Regions from separate parts of the Streptomyces sp. NPDC091271 genome, predicted to be linked through region 2. Evidence: predicted binding sites of a transcription regulator. Region 2 holds the regulator's gene; the other holds the start of a gene.
The links. The regulator HspR, encoded in region 2, represses chaperone genes until heat shock. The targets are predictions, from matches to a motif close to TTGAGNNNNNNNNNCTCAA.
Positions count from the first base shown of each region.

Region 1: a site for HspR is predicted at 5,279-5,297, ahead of lon (endopeptidase La). Genes of this name have one in related genera too.

Region 1 is NZ_JBIVVD010000001.1:1,049,471-1,057,310, reverse strand. It holds gene ACIQM3_RS05150 (protein phosphatase 2C domain-containing protein) at 1-184, shown strand, start outside; gene ACIQM3_RS05145 (MarR family winged helix-turn-helix transcriptional regulator) at 219-716, opposite strand; gene ACIQM3_RS05140 (lysozyme) at 953-1,798, shown strand; gene ACIQM3_RS05135 (polysaccharide deacetylase family protein) at 1,981-2,733, shown strand; gene lon (endopeptidase La) at 2,827-5,256, opposite strand; gene ACIQM3_RS05125 (nucleotidyltransferase domain-containing protein) at 5,386-6,213, shown strand; gene ACIQM3_RS05120 (spermidine synthase) at 6,309-6,992, shown strand; gene ACIQM3_RS05115 (response regulator transcription factor) at 7,226-7,840, shown strand, end outside.
Region 2 is NZ_JBIVVD010000006.1:126,000-133,839, reverse strand. It holds gene dnaJ (molecular chaperone DnaJ) at 1-694, shown strand, start outside; gene ACIQM3_RS24710 (heat shock protein transcriptional repressor HspR) at 696-1,142, shown strand; gene ACIQM3_RS24705 (LuxR C-terminal-related transcriptional regulator) at 1,172-2,179, opposite strand; gene ACIQM3_RS24700 (helix-turn-helix transcriptional regulator) at 2,343-3,188, opposite strand; gene ACIQM3_RS24695 (5'-nucleotidase) at 3,476-3,730, shown strand; gene ACIQM3_RS24690 ((2Fe-2S)-binding protein) at 3,727-4,047, shown strand; gene ACIQM3_RS24685 (pyridoxamine 5'-phosphate oxidase family protein) at 4,321-4,722, opposite strand; gene clpB (ATP-dependent chaperone ClpB) at 4,859-7,465, shown strand; gene ACIQM3_RS24675 (MFS transporter) at 7,805-7,840, shown strand, end outside.

The DNA of each region.
Region 1 (7,840 bases), on a different contig from region 2:
GAGCCGCTGGACGGAGAAGTTCCGGGAGGGCGACTGGACCGACACCCTGGGTGTGCTCCGCAAGGCGGGGCCGCAGGGGCTGATCGACCGGGTCAGGGAGCTGGAGCGGGCCGACACCGGCCGGGTGCATCTGCGCCGCGGCAAGACGCATGACGACGCGACAGCGGTTCTTGTGGAGCTGTGACGGCCGCCGCCGGGGCGCTCCGCGACCCGGCGGCTCAGTCCTCGGCGCGCTCGTTGAAGTGGTGCAGCAGCCGTGCCAACTCCGCGACCTCGGCCCGGTCCCAGTCGGCGAGCTTGAGGGCGTAACGGCTCCGGCGTGCGTCACGGACGCTGCGGAAGCGTGCGAGTCCTTCCTCGGTGAGGTGGACGAGCGAGGCACGGCCGTCCGCCGGGTCGGTCTCCCGCGCCACCAGGCCGAGGCCCTCCAGGGCGCGCAGCTGACGGCTCACCGTCGCCTTGCCCACGCCGAAGTAGGCGGCGAGATCGGTGGCGCGCTGCCGCCCCGCGGACTCCAGCCGTACGAGAAGTCCGTAGGCCGAGGCTTCCAGATCCGGATGGACCTCGCGGGCCATCTCCCCCGAATTGGCCCGCGCCCGGCGCAGAAAGACAGCCAACTCACGCTCCAAGGCGAGGAATTCATGGTCCACACCACTCCCGGCCGTCGCACCGGGTTCACCGCCGCTTCCGCTCCCGTGCACGTCAGCACCCCTCATACGCTTTCCCGCCGATGAAAGTTTCTTTCAACTCCGGCCATCGCCGCAGTTGGGCCAGTATTTCGCAGGCGTAGACCTCCGGCACCGGCCAGGCCCCCTTCCGGAGGGCGGGTCTACGTGCGTAGCTTCGTGAGTGCCACGGGTGGCATGTCCACACCATGGCGCACGCACCGCAGGAGCGTCCCGCACCCGCTCCTGGGCCATGAGCTCCCCCACCGAGCCCTCGGAGGCACGCAATGCCCGTGCTCAGATCCGGATCCGCAGCTTCAGCCGGCCGCCCCCGCCTCTTCGCGGCAGGCACACTCCTCGCCACCCTCGCCCTTCTGGTCACGCTGCCCGGCGCGGCGTCCGCCGCCGACACCGCGACCGTCCCCGAACGGGGTACGGCCAGGATGGGCCAGGGCGTCATAGCCCATGACGGCCAGGGCGGCGGCGCCCCCACGGGGACGAACGCCGTCCAGACCGAGGGTGTGGACGTCAGCAGCCACCAGGGCAACGTCGCCTGGTCGACCCTGTGGAACAGCGGAGTGAAGTGGGCCTACGTCAAGGCCACCGAGGGGACGTACTACAAGAACACGTACTTCACACAGCAGTACACCGGCTCCTACGACGTCGGCATGATCCGGGGCACTTACCACTTCGCCACTCCGGACACGACCAGCGGCGCGGCCCAGGCGAACTACTTCGTGGACAACGGCGGCGGCTGGTCCAAGGACGGCAGGACCCTGCCCGGCGTGCTGGACATCGAGTGGAATCCGTACGGCGCGCAGTGCTACGGCAAGACCCAGGCCGGCATGGTCGCCTGGATCCGCGACTTCGTGAACACCTACAAGGCGCGGACCGGGCGGGACGCGGTGATCTACACCGCCACCAGCTGGTGGAAGGACTGCACGGGCAACAACGCGGGCTTCGGCGCCACCAACCCGCTCTGGGTGGCCCGCTACAACACCACGGTGGGCGAACTCCCGGCCGGGTGGGGTTACTACACGATGTGGCAGTACACGTCGTCGGGCCCGACGGTCGGCGACCACAACCACTTCAACGGCGCGCTCGACCGCGTGGTGGCACTCGCGAACGGCTGAGCCGGCACAACGCAGGCCCCGGGCCCCGGTGACGAAGCTCCAGGTCACCGGGGCTCCACGCTGCCTCGCAACCCACTACACACTGCGCGTATACACACTATGTATAGTCCTGGCGTGCCGCACCACCGGCGTGCGGTCGAGCCATGGGGAAGTGACGCGCTGTGTCTGTTGTGCCCGGAAAGATGACTCCGTGGGGTACGGGGTTGGCCGCCGCTCTTGTGACGGTGCTCACGCTGACACTCGGCGGCTGCTCGATGGAGACGACGGCTCCCGGGTCGGCGCGCGCCGACGCCGCCTCCGACGCCAAGGGCTCCTTCGGGCAGGCGGACTGCCGCAAGGCCAAGTGCATAGCCCTGACCTTCGACGCCGGGCCCGGGGAGGACACCCCGCGCCTCCTGGACGTCCTCAAGGAGAAGAAGGTGCCGGCCACGTTCTTCCTGCTCGGCAAGAACCACGTGCTCGAACACCCCGACACCGTGCGGCGCATCGAGGCCGAGGGCCACGAGGTCGCCAACCACACCTGGTCGCACGAGATCCTGACCGGGAAGAAGCCCGACGAGATACGCGCCGAACTGGGGAAGACCCAGGACGCGATAGCGAGGATCACGGGCAGGAAGCCGCGGCTGATGCGTCCGCCGCAGGGCCGCACCGACGACACGGTCTCCGAGGTCAGCAAGGAGCTGGGGCTCTCCCAGATCCTCTGGAGCACGACGGCCAAGGACTACTCGACGGACGACTCCGCGCTGATCAGGAAGCGGACTCTCGACCAGGCGGGCAGGGACGGGATCATCCTGTTGCACGACATCTACAAGGGCACGGTGCCCGCGGTGCCGGGCATCATCGACGCTCTGCACAAGGACGGCTACACCTTTGTGACGGTCCCCCAGCTGATGGCCCCCGCCGAGCCCGTTCCCGGCACGGTCTACCGCCCCTGAACCAGCTGGCACGCGGAACGGCCCGCCTTCCGGGGGAAGACGGGCCGTCCGACCGGCCGTCGGCGTGATGCCACGCCCGTCACAGCATGACGCCTACGCGGCGGCCGGGATCCTCTCCGGCGCCTTGGCCGAGGCCGGGGCGAGCGCGATCTCCAGCACCTGGCGGACGTCGGTGACCGGGTGGACGGCCAGCTTCTCCAGCACCTCGGCCGGGACGTCGTCCAGGTCGGCCTCGTTGCGCTGGGGGATCACCACGGTGGTGATGCCCGCGCGGTGTGCCGCCAGCAGCTTCTGCTTGAGGCCGCCGATCGGCAGCACCCGACCGGTCAGCGACACCTCACCGGTCATCGCCACATCCGTACGGACGAGCCGTCCGGAGAGCAGCGAGGCCAGCGCCGTCGTCAGGGTGATACCGGCGCTCGGGCCGTCCTTGGGGACCGCGCCCGCCGGGAAGTGGATGTGCACACCCCGGTCCTTGAGGTCGGCGACCGGCAGCTCCAGCTCCGCGCCGTGCGACCGCAGGAAGCTGAGGGCGATCTGCGCGGACTCCTTCATCACGTCGCCGAGCTGACCGGTCAGGGTCAGTCCGGACGCCCCGGTCTCCGGGTCGGCCAGCGACGCCTCGACGAACAGCACGTCGCCACCCGCTCCGGTCACCGCGAGCCCGGTGGCCACACCCGGCACCGCCGTGCGGCGCTCGGCGGGGTCCTGGGCGGACTCGGGCACGTGGTGCGGCCGGCCGATCAGACCCCGCAGGTCCTCCTCGGCCACCGTGAACGGGAGGTCCCGCTCGCCCAGTTCGTGCTGGGCCGCGACCTTGCGGAGCAGCCGCGCGACGGCCCGCTCCAGATTGCGCACCCCGGCCTCCCGGGTGTACTCGCCGGCCAGCTTGCGCAGCGCGGACTCGTCGAGCCCGACCTCGTCCTTCTCCAGACCGGCCCGCTCCAGCTGGCGCGGGAGCAGGTGGTCCCGTGCGATGACGACCTTCTCGTCCTCGGTGTAACCGTCCAGCGTGACGAGCTCCATGCGGTCGAGCAGGGCCTCCGGAATGGCATCGAGGACGTTGGCCGTGGCCAGGAACACGACATCGCTGAGGTCGAGTTCGACCTCCAGGTAGTGGTCGCGGAAGGTGTGGTTCTGCGCCGGGTCGAGCACTTCGAGCAGGGCGGCCGCCGGGTCGCCCCGGAAGTCCGAACCGACCTTGTCGATCTCGTCGAGCAGGACGACCGGGTTCATCGAGCCGGCCTCCTTGATCGCCCGCACGATGCGTCCGGGAAGCGCGCCGACGTACGTACGCCGATGGCCCCGGATCTCGGCCTCGTCGCGGACACCGCCGAGCGCGACCCGGACGAACTTGCGGCCCATGGCGTGCGCGACGCTCTCGCCGAGCGACGTCTTTCCGACGCCGGGCGGGCCGACCAGCGCCAGCACGGCGCCGCCGCGCCGGCCGCCGACCACGCCCAGTCCGCGTCCGGCACGCCGCTTGCGTACCGCGAGGTACTCGGTGATGCGTTCCTTCACGTCCTGGAGCCCGGCGTGCTCGGCGTCCAGGATCTCCTGGGCGCCCTTGATGTCGTAGGCGTCCTCGGTCCGCTCGGTCCAGGGGAGTTCGAGGACGGTGTCCAGCCAGGTCCGGATCCAGGAGCCCTCGGGGCTCTGGTCGGAGGCGCGCTCCAGCTTCTCGACCTCCTTGAGCGCGGCCTCGCGGACGTGCTCGGGCAGGTCGGCGGCCTCGACGCGGGCCCGGTAGTCGTCGGACTCGTCCTCCGGGTCGCCGTTGAGCTCGGAGAGCTCCTTGCGTACGGCGTCGAGCTGGCGCCGCAGCAGGAATTCGCGCTGCTGCTTGTCGACGCCCTCCTGGACGTCCTTCGCGATGGACTCCGCGACATCCTGCTCGGCGAGGTGTTCGCCGAGCCACTGGATGGCCAGCTTCAGACGGGCGACCGCGTCGACGGTCTCCAGCAGCTGGACCTTCTGATCGGTGGTCAGGAACGGCGAGTACCCGGAGTTGTCGGCGAGCGCGGAGATGTCCTCGATCTGCTGGACCCGGTCGACGACCTGCCAGGCACCGCGCTTCTTCAGCCAGCTGGTGGCGAGCGCCTTGTACTCCTTGGCGAGCTCGGCGGCGGAGCCGGGCAGGGGGACAGGCACGGATACGTCGATCCTGGTGCCCTCCACCCACAGCGCGCTCCCGGGACCACTGGTCCCGGCGCCGATCCGCACACGGTCACGCGCCCTGATGAGGGCGCCCGGGTCACCGTCCGAGAGCCGGCCGACCTGCTCGACCGTGCCCAGGACGCCGGTCCCGGTGTAATTCCCGTCGATGCGCGGCACGAGCAGCACCTCGGGCTTACCGCCTCCGGGCCGCGCGACCGCCTGCGCGGCCTCCACGGCGGCGCGCACCTCCGCGTCAGACAGGTCGAGCGGCACCACCATTCCGGGCAGCACGACCTCGTCGTCGAGCGGCAGCACGGGCAGGTCGATCGGTGTGAACTCCGTCGACGCATTCGACTCAGCAGTCATGATCTCCCCTTCGGCAGGCAAGTTGAGCTATGTGGGCTCAATGCTTGTGAGTCTGCGAATGTTCCCGGGGGCCTGTTCGCTCTCAGCGATCACTCCTGTCCCCCGCTTCCCACCTGCGAGGATCCAGGCATGCACGAAGAGGACAAGGGGCTCGCGACGGACGGGACGATCCGTCGCGAGGGGTCCATCGGCCTCGTGGCCGCACCGTTCGCCCCGGTGGTCGAGGCGGTCCGCGTGCGCGTCCCCGAGGCGTTCGGCCCCTCGCGGCTGCACAGCGCCTACCTCTACGGCAGCATCCCGAGGGGCACGGCCATTCCCGGCGTGTCCGACCTGGACCTGCAGGTGGTCCTGCGCGACGAACCCACCGACGCGGACCGGGCGGCAGCCGAGGAGACCGCCGCCGCCCTGGACGCCGCCTTCCCCGTGATCGACGGGGTCGGCCTGCTCCTCTCCCCCGTCGGTGCCGTGCTCAGCGAAGCGGAGCGCCATGACTTCGGCTTCTTCGTCGCCTGCCTCTGCACCCCGCTGCTGGGCGAGGATCTGGCCGCGCGCCTGCCGCGCTACCGGCCGACCTCGCTGCTCGCCCGTGAGACCAACGGCGATCTGGCGCTCGTGCTCCCCCGGTGGCGCGCCCAGGCCGCCGAAGCCGCCGCCGACGAGGCGCGCCTCAGACTGAGCCGGCGCGTCGCCCGCCGCCTCGTCCGGTCCGCGTTCACGCTGGTCATGCCGGTCTGGGGCGGCTGGACGAGCGACCTGCGGCGGTCCGCCGGAGTGTTCGCGCGCTTCCGCCCGGACGCCCCGGAACGCGCCGCGCAGGTCCGCACGGCCGCCGTCACGGCACGCACCCCCTCGCCCGATCCGGCCGTCCTGGCGATGCTCATCGAGGACCTGGGCCCCTGGCTGGCCGCCGAGTACACCGCGGCGCACGGGACGAAGGCACCGCGCCACGAAGGGTGAGGCCGGGCGAATCCGCTGGTCCGCAGGGCCCGCGACGAGGAAAGATGGACGCCCGGAGAACCAACCGCCGCCGACCGGAGACCGGAGACCGCACCATGCACGCCCCAGACACCCACCGCCCCGTCGTCCTCGACCGGCGCGAAGGGCCGTTCGGCGAGGTCGTCCTGCGCGAGCACGGCGACAACTTCGAGATCATCGCCAACGGATGCTTCCTGATGGACACCTCCGACGGGCGTTCCGAGCGGCTGCTGATCGACGCGGCGCTCTCCGCGCTGCCGCCCGGCCGGCCGGGCCCCTCGGTGCTGATCGGCGGACTCGGCGTCGGCTTCTCGCTGGTGCGGGCCTCCGCCGAGCCGCGCTGGGGCCGGATCGTGGTCGTCGAGCGGGAACAGGCCATCGTGGACTGGCACTGCGACGGACCGCTCGGCAGGATCTCCGGGGCGGCGCTCTCCGATCCGCGCACCGAGATCCTCCGTACGGACCTTGTGGCCCATCTCCGCACGACCACGGAGCGTTACGACGCACTGTGCCTGGACATCGACAACGGCCCCGACTGGACCGTCACCCAGGACAACGGAAACCTCTATTCGCCCGTTGGTCTCGCGTCCTGCCGCGCTCGTCTGACGCCCGGTGGAGTCCTCGCCGTCTGGTCCGCACAGCCATCCGGCGAGTTCGGCGAAGCCTTGCGGAATGCCGGATTCCACGCGGTAAGGACCGAAGAAGTAGCCGTTGCCCGAGGTGTGCCGGACGTGGTCCATCTCGCACTCCGGGACGACTGAACCCCCACCCGGTACCCATGGCCCCGCCCCACCCGCGGATCAGAGGCGCAAGTCCGCCGATCCGTCTCCTTTCCCGTGGGTAACACCTTCACGACGGACAACACCCTGCGTAGCCGAGAGGCACCTTGTGCCTTTACGCTGCTGACCGGCACAAGGGATCACCGACGAAATCCACAAGCGATAACCGTGCCTCCGGGGGAATGGCCTCCGCGAGAACGGGCAGGGGCGGGGCGATGGAACAGACACACACCACCCACAACGGCGTCGCGGCCACCCCCGGGGCTCAGCGCCGGGTGCTGGTGGTAGAGGACGACGCAACAATCGTCGACGCCATTTCCGCCCGGCTGCGGGCCGAGGGCTTCCTGGTGCAGACCGCACTGGACGGGCCCGCAGCCGTGGACGCGGCCGAGGCATGGCAGCCCGACCTGATGGTGCTCGACATCATGCTTCCCGGCTTCGACGGCCTGGAGGTCTGCCGTCGTGTGCAGGCTCAGCGCCCCGTACCGGTGCTGATGCTGACCGCGCGCGACGACGAGACCGACATGCTGGTCGGGCTCGGGGTCGGCGCCGACGACTACATGACCAAGCCGTTTTCGATGCGGGAGCTGGCGGCGCGGGTCCACGTCCTGCTGCGCCGGGTCGAGCGTGCCGCGCTGGCCGCGGTGACGCCGCGCAGCGGCATCCTGCGCCTCGGCGAGCTGGAGATCGACCACGCGCAGCGCCGCGTCAGGGTGCGCGCCGACGACGTCCACCTCACTCCGACCGAGTTCGACCTGCTGGTCTGCCTGGCCAACACACCGCGCGCGGTGCTGTCCCGGGAGCAGCTGCTGGCCGAGGTCTGGGACTGG
Region 2 (7,840 bases):
CCCGCTGCGGATGTCCAGCCAGGCCCCCTGCAAGGCGTGTTCGGGCACCGGCGACAAGCACGGCACGCCGAGGGTCTGTCCGACGTGCGTCGGCACCGGCCAGGTGTCGCGGGGCACGGGCGGCGGATTCTCGCTCACCGATCCCTGTGTGGACTGCAAGGGCCGGGGCCTCATCGCCCAGGACCCCTGCGAGGTCTGCAAGGGCAGCGGCCGTGCCAAGTCGGCCCGCACGATGCAGGTCAGGATCCCCGCGGGGGTGCTGGACGGCCAGCGGATCCGGCTGCGCGGCAAGGGCAGTCCGGGCGAGCGCGGCGGCCCGGCCGGCGACCTCTACGTCGTCGTCCACGTCGACGCCCACCCGGTCTTCGGCCGTAAGGGCGACAACCTCACCGTCAGCGTGCCCGTCACCTTCCCGGAGGCGGCGCTCGGCGGCGAGGTGAAGGTCCCCACGCTCGGCGGGCCCCCGGTCACCCTGAAACTCCCGGCCGGCACACCCAACGGCCGTACGATGCGGGCCCGGGGCAAGGGCGCCGTGCGCAAGGACGGCACCCGCGGCGACCTCCTGGTCACCGTCGAGGTGTCCGTGCCCACGGAGCTCGGCGCGGACGCCCAGGACGCGCTGGAGGCCTACCGGAAGGCGACCGCGGGGGAGGACCCGCGGGCGGAGCTGTTCCAGGCTGCGAAGGGAGCTTGAGATGGACGGCCGTCGACGCAATCCGTACCAGCTGACCGACGAATCACCGGTCTACGTCATCTCGATCGCGGCCCAGCTCTCGGGCCTGCACCCGCAGACACTGCGCCAGTACGACCGCCTCGGCCTGGTCTCGCCCGACCGCACGGCCGGGCGCGGACGGCGCTACTCGGCCCGTGACATCGAACTGCTGCGCACCGTGCAGCAGCTGTCGCAGGACGAGGGCATCAACCTCGCGGGCATCAAACGCATCATCGAGCTGGAGAACCAGGTCGCCGCGCTCCAGCAGCGCGTCGCCGAGCTCTCGGCGGCGGTGGACGGCGCGGCCGTGGCCATGCAGCAGCGCGAGGCCCAGGTGCACGCCTCCTACCGGCGTGATCTGGTGCCGTACCAGGATGTGCAGCAGACGAGCGCACTGGTGGTCTGGCGGCCGAAGAGGCCGAAGGACTGACCGGGCCGGAAGGGGCCCGTCGCGGAGTCTCACGACTCCGGGGCGGGCCCCTTCCCCGTGGCCGCGGCGGAGTCCACGAGGCCCGACCGCGTGATCAGGACGCCGAGGTGGGTCCGGCTGGTGGCGCCCAGCACCTGCATCAGCTTGGCGATGTGGGAGCGGCAGGTGCGGATGCTGATGCCCAGCCGGCGGGCCACCGCGTCGTCGACATGGCCCTCGCTGAGGAGCCGGGCGATGCTCTGCTGGACGGCCGTGGCCTGGATCCCCGGGGTGGTCGTGGGGAGTTGCTGGGTGAACGGGGTGGCCTGCGCCCAGAGGACCTCGTAGACCTGGACGAGGTAGCGGACGAGGGCGGGGTGGCGGATCTGCAGCGCCGCACCGCGGTCGGCGGTGGCGGGGATGAAGGCCACCGTGCGGTCGAAGATGAGAAGCCGCTCCACGGTCAGCTCGGTGGTGCGCACCTGGAGGGACTCGGCCGGCACCTGACGCAGGTATTCCCGCACCTGGGTGCTGTAGCGGGCTGGGTGCTGGTAGATGTGACGGAGCCCGGCGCCCCGGGCGATGGCGGTCGTGGCGTTGTCCAGGGCCGTCCGCAGGGTGGCACGGGGACGGGTGCTTCCCGGCTGTGCCGTGAGGACCTCGTCCGTGGCCTGGGAGGTGGCCTCCTGGATGGCGGTCCGTATCGCTTCGGGCCCTTCCAGCATGGTGATGGCCAGATGGGGGTCACCGTTGGCTATGACGGACAGGGGCGCCAGGGACCGCGTCAGTTCGAGCGTCCGCTCCACGCGCTCGTCTATCTCGCGTGTGAGCGGCTGCAACAGGCGGGCCAGGGCTGCCGACGGCGGGACGGGGCGCAGCCAGTTCTCGTCCCAGGGATCGGCCTGGACCAGCGCCCCGTCGGTGAGGCACGGTGCGGCGCCGAGCTCCGAACGGGCGATCCGCCCCTGGCGCAACGCCCGCTCGTACAGCTCGAGTCCGGGACCGCAGAGTTCTCTCGGCCCGTGGCTGTGCGGCGGTTGCACCGGTTCTGTTCCCATCTGGGAGCCCCCCGTTTTGTGCACTGCAACAAGTTGCCGGTGGCGCAAGCCTAGTGGCCTGGTGGAGTGTGGACCTGTTGTGGCCGTGGGGGACCGCCCGGGTACGCGGGCCGTACCGCTCGCCGTCGGGCGGCGGCCCCTCGCCCGCCGGGGGCCTCGGCCGTCAGCTCTGCTGGTCCAGGATTCCCGACTGCGAGATGAGGTAGCCGAGCTGGGCCCGACTGCCGCTGCCGAGCGCGGCGTTGAGCTTGGCTATGTGCGCACGGCACGTGCGTACGTTCATGCCGAGCCTCCGGGCTATGGAGTCGTCCACGTGGCCCTCGACCAGCAGTTGGGCGATGGAGCGCTGCACCCCGCTGATCCCGGCGGGAGTGGGGGTGTAGGAGACATCCTCCAGCAGGGGGGTGGCGCGTTGCCAGAGTTGCTCGAAGACGTTGATCAGGTAGGAGACGAGGCCCGGGTGCCGGAGTTCCAGCGCGACCGTCAGGTCGTCCTGAGCGGGAATGAAGGCGACCGCGCGGTCGAAGATGAGCATGCGCTGCACGAGCTCCTCGAGCGTACGTATCTCCACCCCCTCGGCGAGCCGCTCCGCGTACGCGAACGTCCCGTGATGATGGCGGACCGTGTGCTGGTAGAGGGTGCGGATGCTGACGCCGCGGTTCACCACGGCTCGTCCCCGCTCCAGCCCCTTGCTGAGGATGTCCTCGCTCCGGGCCCCTCCTGGCTGCACGGTGAGCACTTCGCTGCGGCACTCCGCCGTGGCCACGTCGATGGCCGCGTTGATGCGGGTACCGCCTTCGAGCACGGTGATTGCGTGCGTCGTGGGCGGATCCTGGGCGCTGATGTCCATGAAAGGTTCGAACGACTCGGTGAGTTCCAGGGAATGGCGTCTGCGCTCCTGGATCTCCCTCTCGATGGGGTGCAGCCGCTGGGCGAGGGCCGCCGAAGGAGGCACGGGGCGTAGCCAGTCGGCATCGTCCGGGTCGGGGTGGAGCAGGGCGAAGTCCATCAGGCACGGAGCCGGCTCCACCTCGGAACGCGGTATGCGGCCGGACCGCAGCGCACTTGCGTAGAGGCGCTGCCCCGCATCGCATAGTTGGGTGATCCCGTGCCGATGCGCCCCATTTGAGTCGCATGTATCCATATCTCCACCCCCCATGTTCCTGAACGTGCAAGAACATGATGCATCGATCCAGTGGTGCTTGCGTGTCCGCGTGAGACATCGTCTTGAGAGCGGGGGAGATGAATCCATCAAGTGAGGACGAAGCCGAAATGTCTAAGCGAATGCTTCGCTCGGTGCTTGCCACAGCTTTCGTGGGGGCCCTGGCCTACGGTGCGTCGGGAGCCCACGACATCACCTGGGGGGCTGCGCAGGCCGAGCAGGCGTCGGCCGTGCCCGGCGACATCACATGGGGTGCGGCTGCGGGTGACATCACGTGGGGTGCGGCTCCTGCCGACATCACGTGGGGTGCGAACGCGGGTGACATCACATGGGGGGTCGCTCCGGGTGACATCACGTGGGGTGCGGCTCCGACCGGCACCGCGGCATGACCACCCCACCGGACGACCGCACCTTCCGGCGGGAGATGGCCACGGCGTATCGCTCAGGGTGGCATTTCATCGATCTGCTCACGGCACTTACCCGCCAGGGCGATTCGTTGATGGTCACCCTGTTCGGAGAGCCGATTGTCGTCGTGATGGAAACGGATGACGATATCCGCGCCTATCGCTGTCTTCGCCGGCCACGCGGAGCCCCGCAACCGGTTCGCTGTGCCGTGAGGTACGGCATGATTTTCGTAAATCTCGATCAGCGCGACCATGAACTGTTCGAGCAAGAAGCCATTTCCGCCACCCCCCGCAGTGCCTGAACGATTCCCCCGTCGTTCCATATCGTTCCGGCACTTCCCCCACACAGCGGCGCCATCGTGACCTGAACACGATGGCGCCGTTGTGCTGCCCGGAATCAATTCGGCATTCCTAAGGGCTGTCCCGTAAAACCTGGCGGGCGCACGACGACAGCTACGGCACCTCGCTGCGTTGTCGGAACGCCCGAATACATCCAGTATGCGAACGCCCCTCCGCCCTGCGATGCACCGCATCTGACGCCGTGCGCTGATCCACCAGGTATTACGGGACAGCCCTTAGGCGTTTCCGAGCGCCCTGTCGACGGCGATCTCGATGACGACCCGCTCCGGGTTGTGCCGAGGGGTGCGCTCGTAGCGCTCCGCGTAGCGGCGTACCGCGTCCTGGATCTCCTCGGGCTCCGTGCGGACCACCGCGCGGCCCTCCAGGGTCGCCCAGCGGCGCCCCTCCATCTGGCAGACCGCGACCCGCGCGCCCCCGGGGCCCGCCGCCCGGACGTGGGCGGCCTTTCTGGTGTTCCCGCCGGTGATGACGCGGGCGATCCGCGTCTCCGGGTCGTAGGTCACCCCCACGGGCACCACATGCGGTGTGCCGTCCGGGCGGAGCGTGGTCAGGGTGCACACATGGCGTTCCCGCCAGAAGGCGAGGTATCCGGGGCCGGGGTTGCGTACGTCAGGCATGGGGTCAGCCTAGAGAGGGGGCATACGGACGGGGAGGGAAGGCGCCGCATCGGCCTTGAGTGGAATAGACTCAACTTTGTACCCGTTGTTCGAGTCAAAGTCCTGTAAGCACCAGTACGAGGAGGAGACAGCGCCCGTGGACGCCGAGCTGACCAACAAGAGCCGGGACGCCCTGAACGCGGCCACCAGCAGGGCCGTCAAGGACGGTCATCCCGATCTGACCCCCGGGCACCTGCTGCTTGCGCTGCTCGCGGGCGAGGACAACGCGAACATCACCGACCTGCTGGCCGCCGTCGACGCCGACCAGGTGGCCGTGCGCGAGGAGACCGAGCGGCTCCTGAGCTCGCTGCCCAGCGTGACCGGCTCGACCGTCGCCCCGCCGCAGCCGAGCCGCGACATGCTCGCCGTCATCGCCGACGCCGACCAGCGCGCCAAGGAGCTCGGCGACGACTATCTCTCCACCGAGCACCTGCTGATCGCCCTCGCGGCGAAGGGTGGCCGCGCCGGTGAGATCCTCGACGGGCAGGGAGCCAGTGCGAAGAGGCTGCTGGACGCATTCGAGAAGAGCAGGGGAGGGCGCCGGGTGACCACTCCCGACCCCGAGGGCCAGTACAAGGCGCTGGAGAAGTTCGGTACGGACTTCACGGCCGCCGCCCGCGAGGGCAAGCTCGACCCGGTCATCGGCCGTGACCAGGAGATCCGCCGCGTCGTGCAGGTGCTGTCGCGCCGTACGAAGAACAACCCGGTGCTCATCGGTGAGCCCGGGGTCGGCAAGACGGCCGTCGTCGAGGGCCTCGCCCAGCGCATCGTCAAGGGCGACGTACCCGAGTCCCTGCGGAACAAGCGGCTCGTCTCCCTGGACCTCGGCGCGATGGTCGCGGGCGCCAAGTACCGCGGCGAGTTCGAGGAACGCCTCAAGACCGTCCTCTCCGAGATCAAGGAGAGCGACGGGCAGGTCATCACCTTCATCGACGAGCTCCACACCGTCGTCGGCGCGGGCGCCGGCGGCGACTCCGCGATGGACGCGGGCAACATGCTCAAGCCGATGCTCGCCCGGGGTGAGCTCCGCATGGTCGGCGCCACCACGCTGGACGAATACCGCGAGCGCATCGAGAAGGACCCCGCCCTGGAGCGCCGCTTCCAGCAGGTCATGGTCGCCGAGCCGTCCGTCGAGGACACCATCGCCATCCTGCGCGGCCTCAAGGGCCGCTACGAGGCGCACCACAAGGTCCAGATCGCCGACTCCTCGCTGGTGGCCGCCGCGACGCTGTCGGACCGCTACATCACCTCCCGGTTCCTCCCCGACAAGGCCATCGACCTCGTCGACGAGGCGGCTTCCCGGCTCCGCATGGAGATCGACTCCTCCCCCCTGGAGATCGACGAGCTCCAGCGGTCCGTCGACCGTCTGCACATGGAGGAGCTGGCGCTCAAGAACGAGAGCGACGAGGGCTCCAAGCAGCGCCTGGAGAAGATCCGCCGCGACCTCGCCGACAAGGAGGAGGAGCTGCGCGGCCTCACCGCCCGCTGGGAGAAGGAGAAGCAGGGCCTGAACCGCGTCGGTGAGCTCAAGGAGCGCCTCGACGAGCTGCGCGGCCAGGCCGAACGCGCCCAGCGCGACGGCGACTTCGACACCGCCTCCAAGCTGCTGTACGGGGAGATCCCCGGCCTGGAGCGGGAGCTGGCCGAGGCCGACGAGGCCGAGCAGGAGGCCGCCCAGGACAAGGACACGATGGTCAAGGAGGAGGTCGGCCCGGACGACATCGCCGACGTCGTCGGAGCCTGGACCGGGATCCCGGCCGGACGCCTCCTGGAGGGCGAGACCCAGAAGCTGCTGCGGATGGAGTCGGAGCTGGGCAGGCGGCTGATCGGCCAGACCGAGGCCGTGCGCTCCGTGTCGGACGCCGTACGTCGCACCCGGGCGGGGATCGCCGACCCCGACCGTCCCACCGGCTCGTTCCTCTTCCTCGGCCCGACCGGGGTCGGCAAGACGGAGCTGGCCAAGGCGCTCGCCGACTTCCTGTTCGACGACGAGCGGGCCATGATCCGCATCGACATGAGCGAGTACGGGGAGAAGCACAGCGTCGCCCGGCTCGTCGGGGCCCCGCCCGGCTACGTCGGTTACGAGGAGGGCGGCCAGCTCACGGAGGCGGTCCGTCGGCGCCCGTACAGCGTCGTGCTGCTGGACGAGGTCGAGAAGGCCCACCCCGAGGTCTTCGACATCCTGCTCCAGGTGCTCGACGACGGCCGGCTCACGGACGGGCAGGGCAGGACGGTGGACTTCCGCAACACCATCCTGATCCTCACGTCGAACCTGGGCAGTCAGTTCCTGATCGATCCCCTGATCGAGCCCGAGGTGAAGAAGGAGCAGGTCCTGGAGGTCGTACGGGCCTCGTTCAAGCCGGAGTTCCTCAACCGGCTCGACGACCTGGTCGTCTTCTCCGCCCTCTCCGGAGACGAGCTGGCGCACATCGCGGGGCTTCAGGTGGCCCGTCTCGCCGGCCGGCTGGCCGACCGCCGGATCCAGCTCGACGTCACCCCGGACGCCCTGGCCTGGCTGGCCGTGGAGGGCAACGATCCGGCGTACGGCGCGCGGCCTCTGCGCCGGCTCATCCAGACCGCGATCGGCGACCGGCTCGCGAAGGAGATCCTCGCGGGCGAGGTCAAGGACGGCGACACGGTCCGGGTCGACCGGGCCGGTGACGGACTGATCGTGGGCACCGCGACCGCGGCGAAGACCCTGTAGGCGGTAGCCGGTGTCCCCGGCCGGAGACCTCGCGTCCCGGCCGGGGACACAGGTGTGTACGGCCCGCGTCCGCATTGATGTGTGCATCCGGCACGCATCATCGGTGGAACGGCCCACCAAATTGAGCCGAAAATTTCAATTCCGTGGCCGAATGGGGGGCGCGATACGGTCCGGACCATGCCTTTTGTACCGGGGCGATACATATCTGTGCGCTCGGTCGGAACCAGCGGGGCGGCTGTGCGGGTGATCGTGTTCCGCGCAATATCAGGACACTCCGGGCCCATTTCCTTTGAGTCGGGGGTGGGCCGGTCCGAATTCCGAAGCCGGTAAGGTACGCGCATGACGGAGCGGATACCCGGTGAGCAGAGTGCGGAG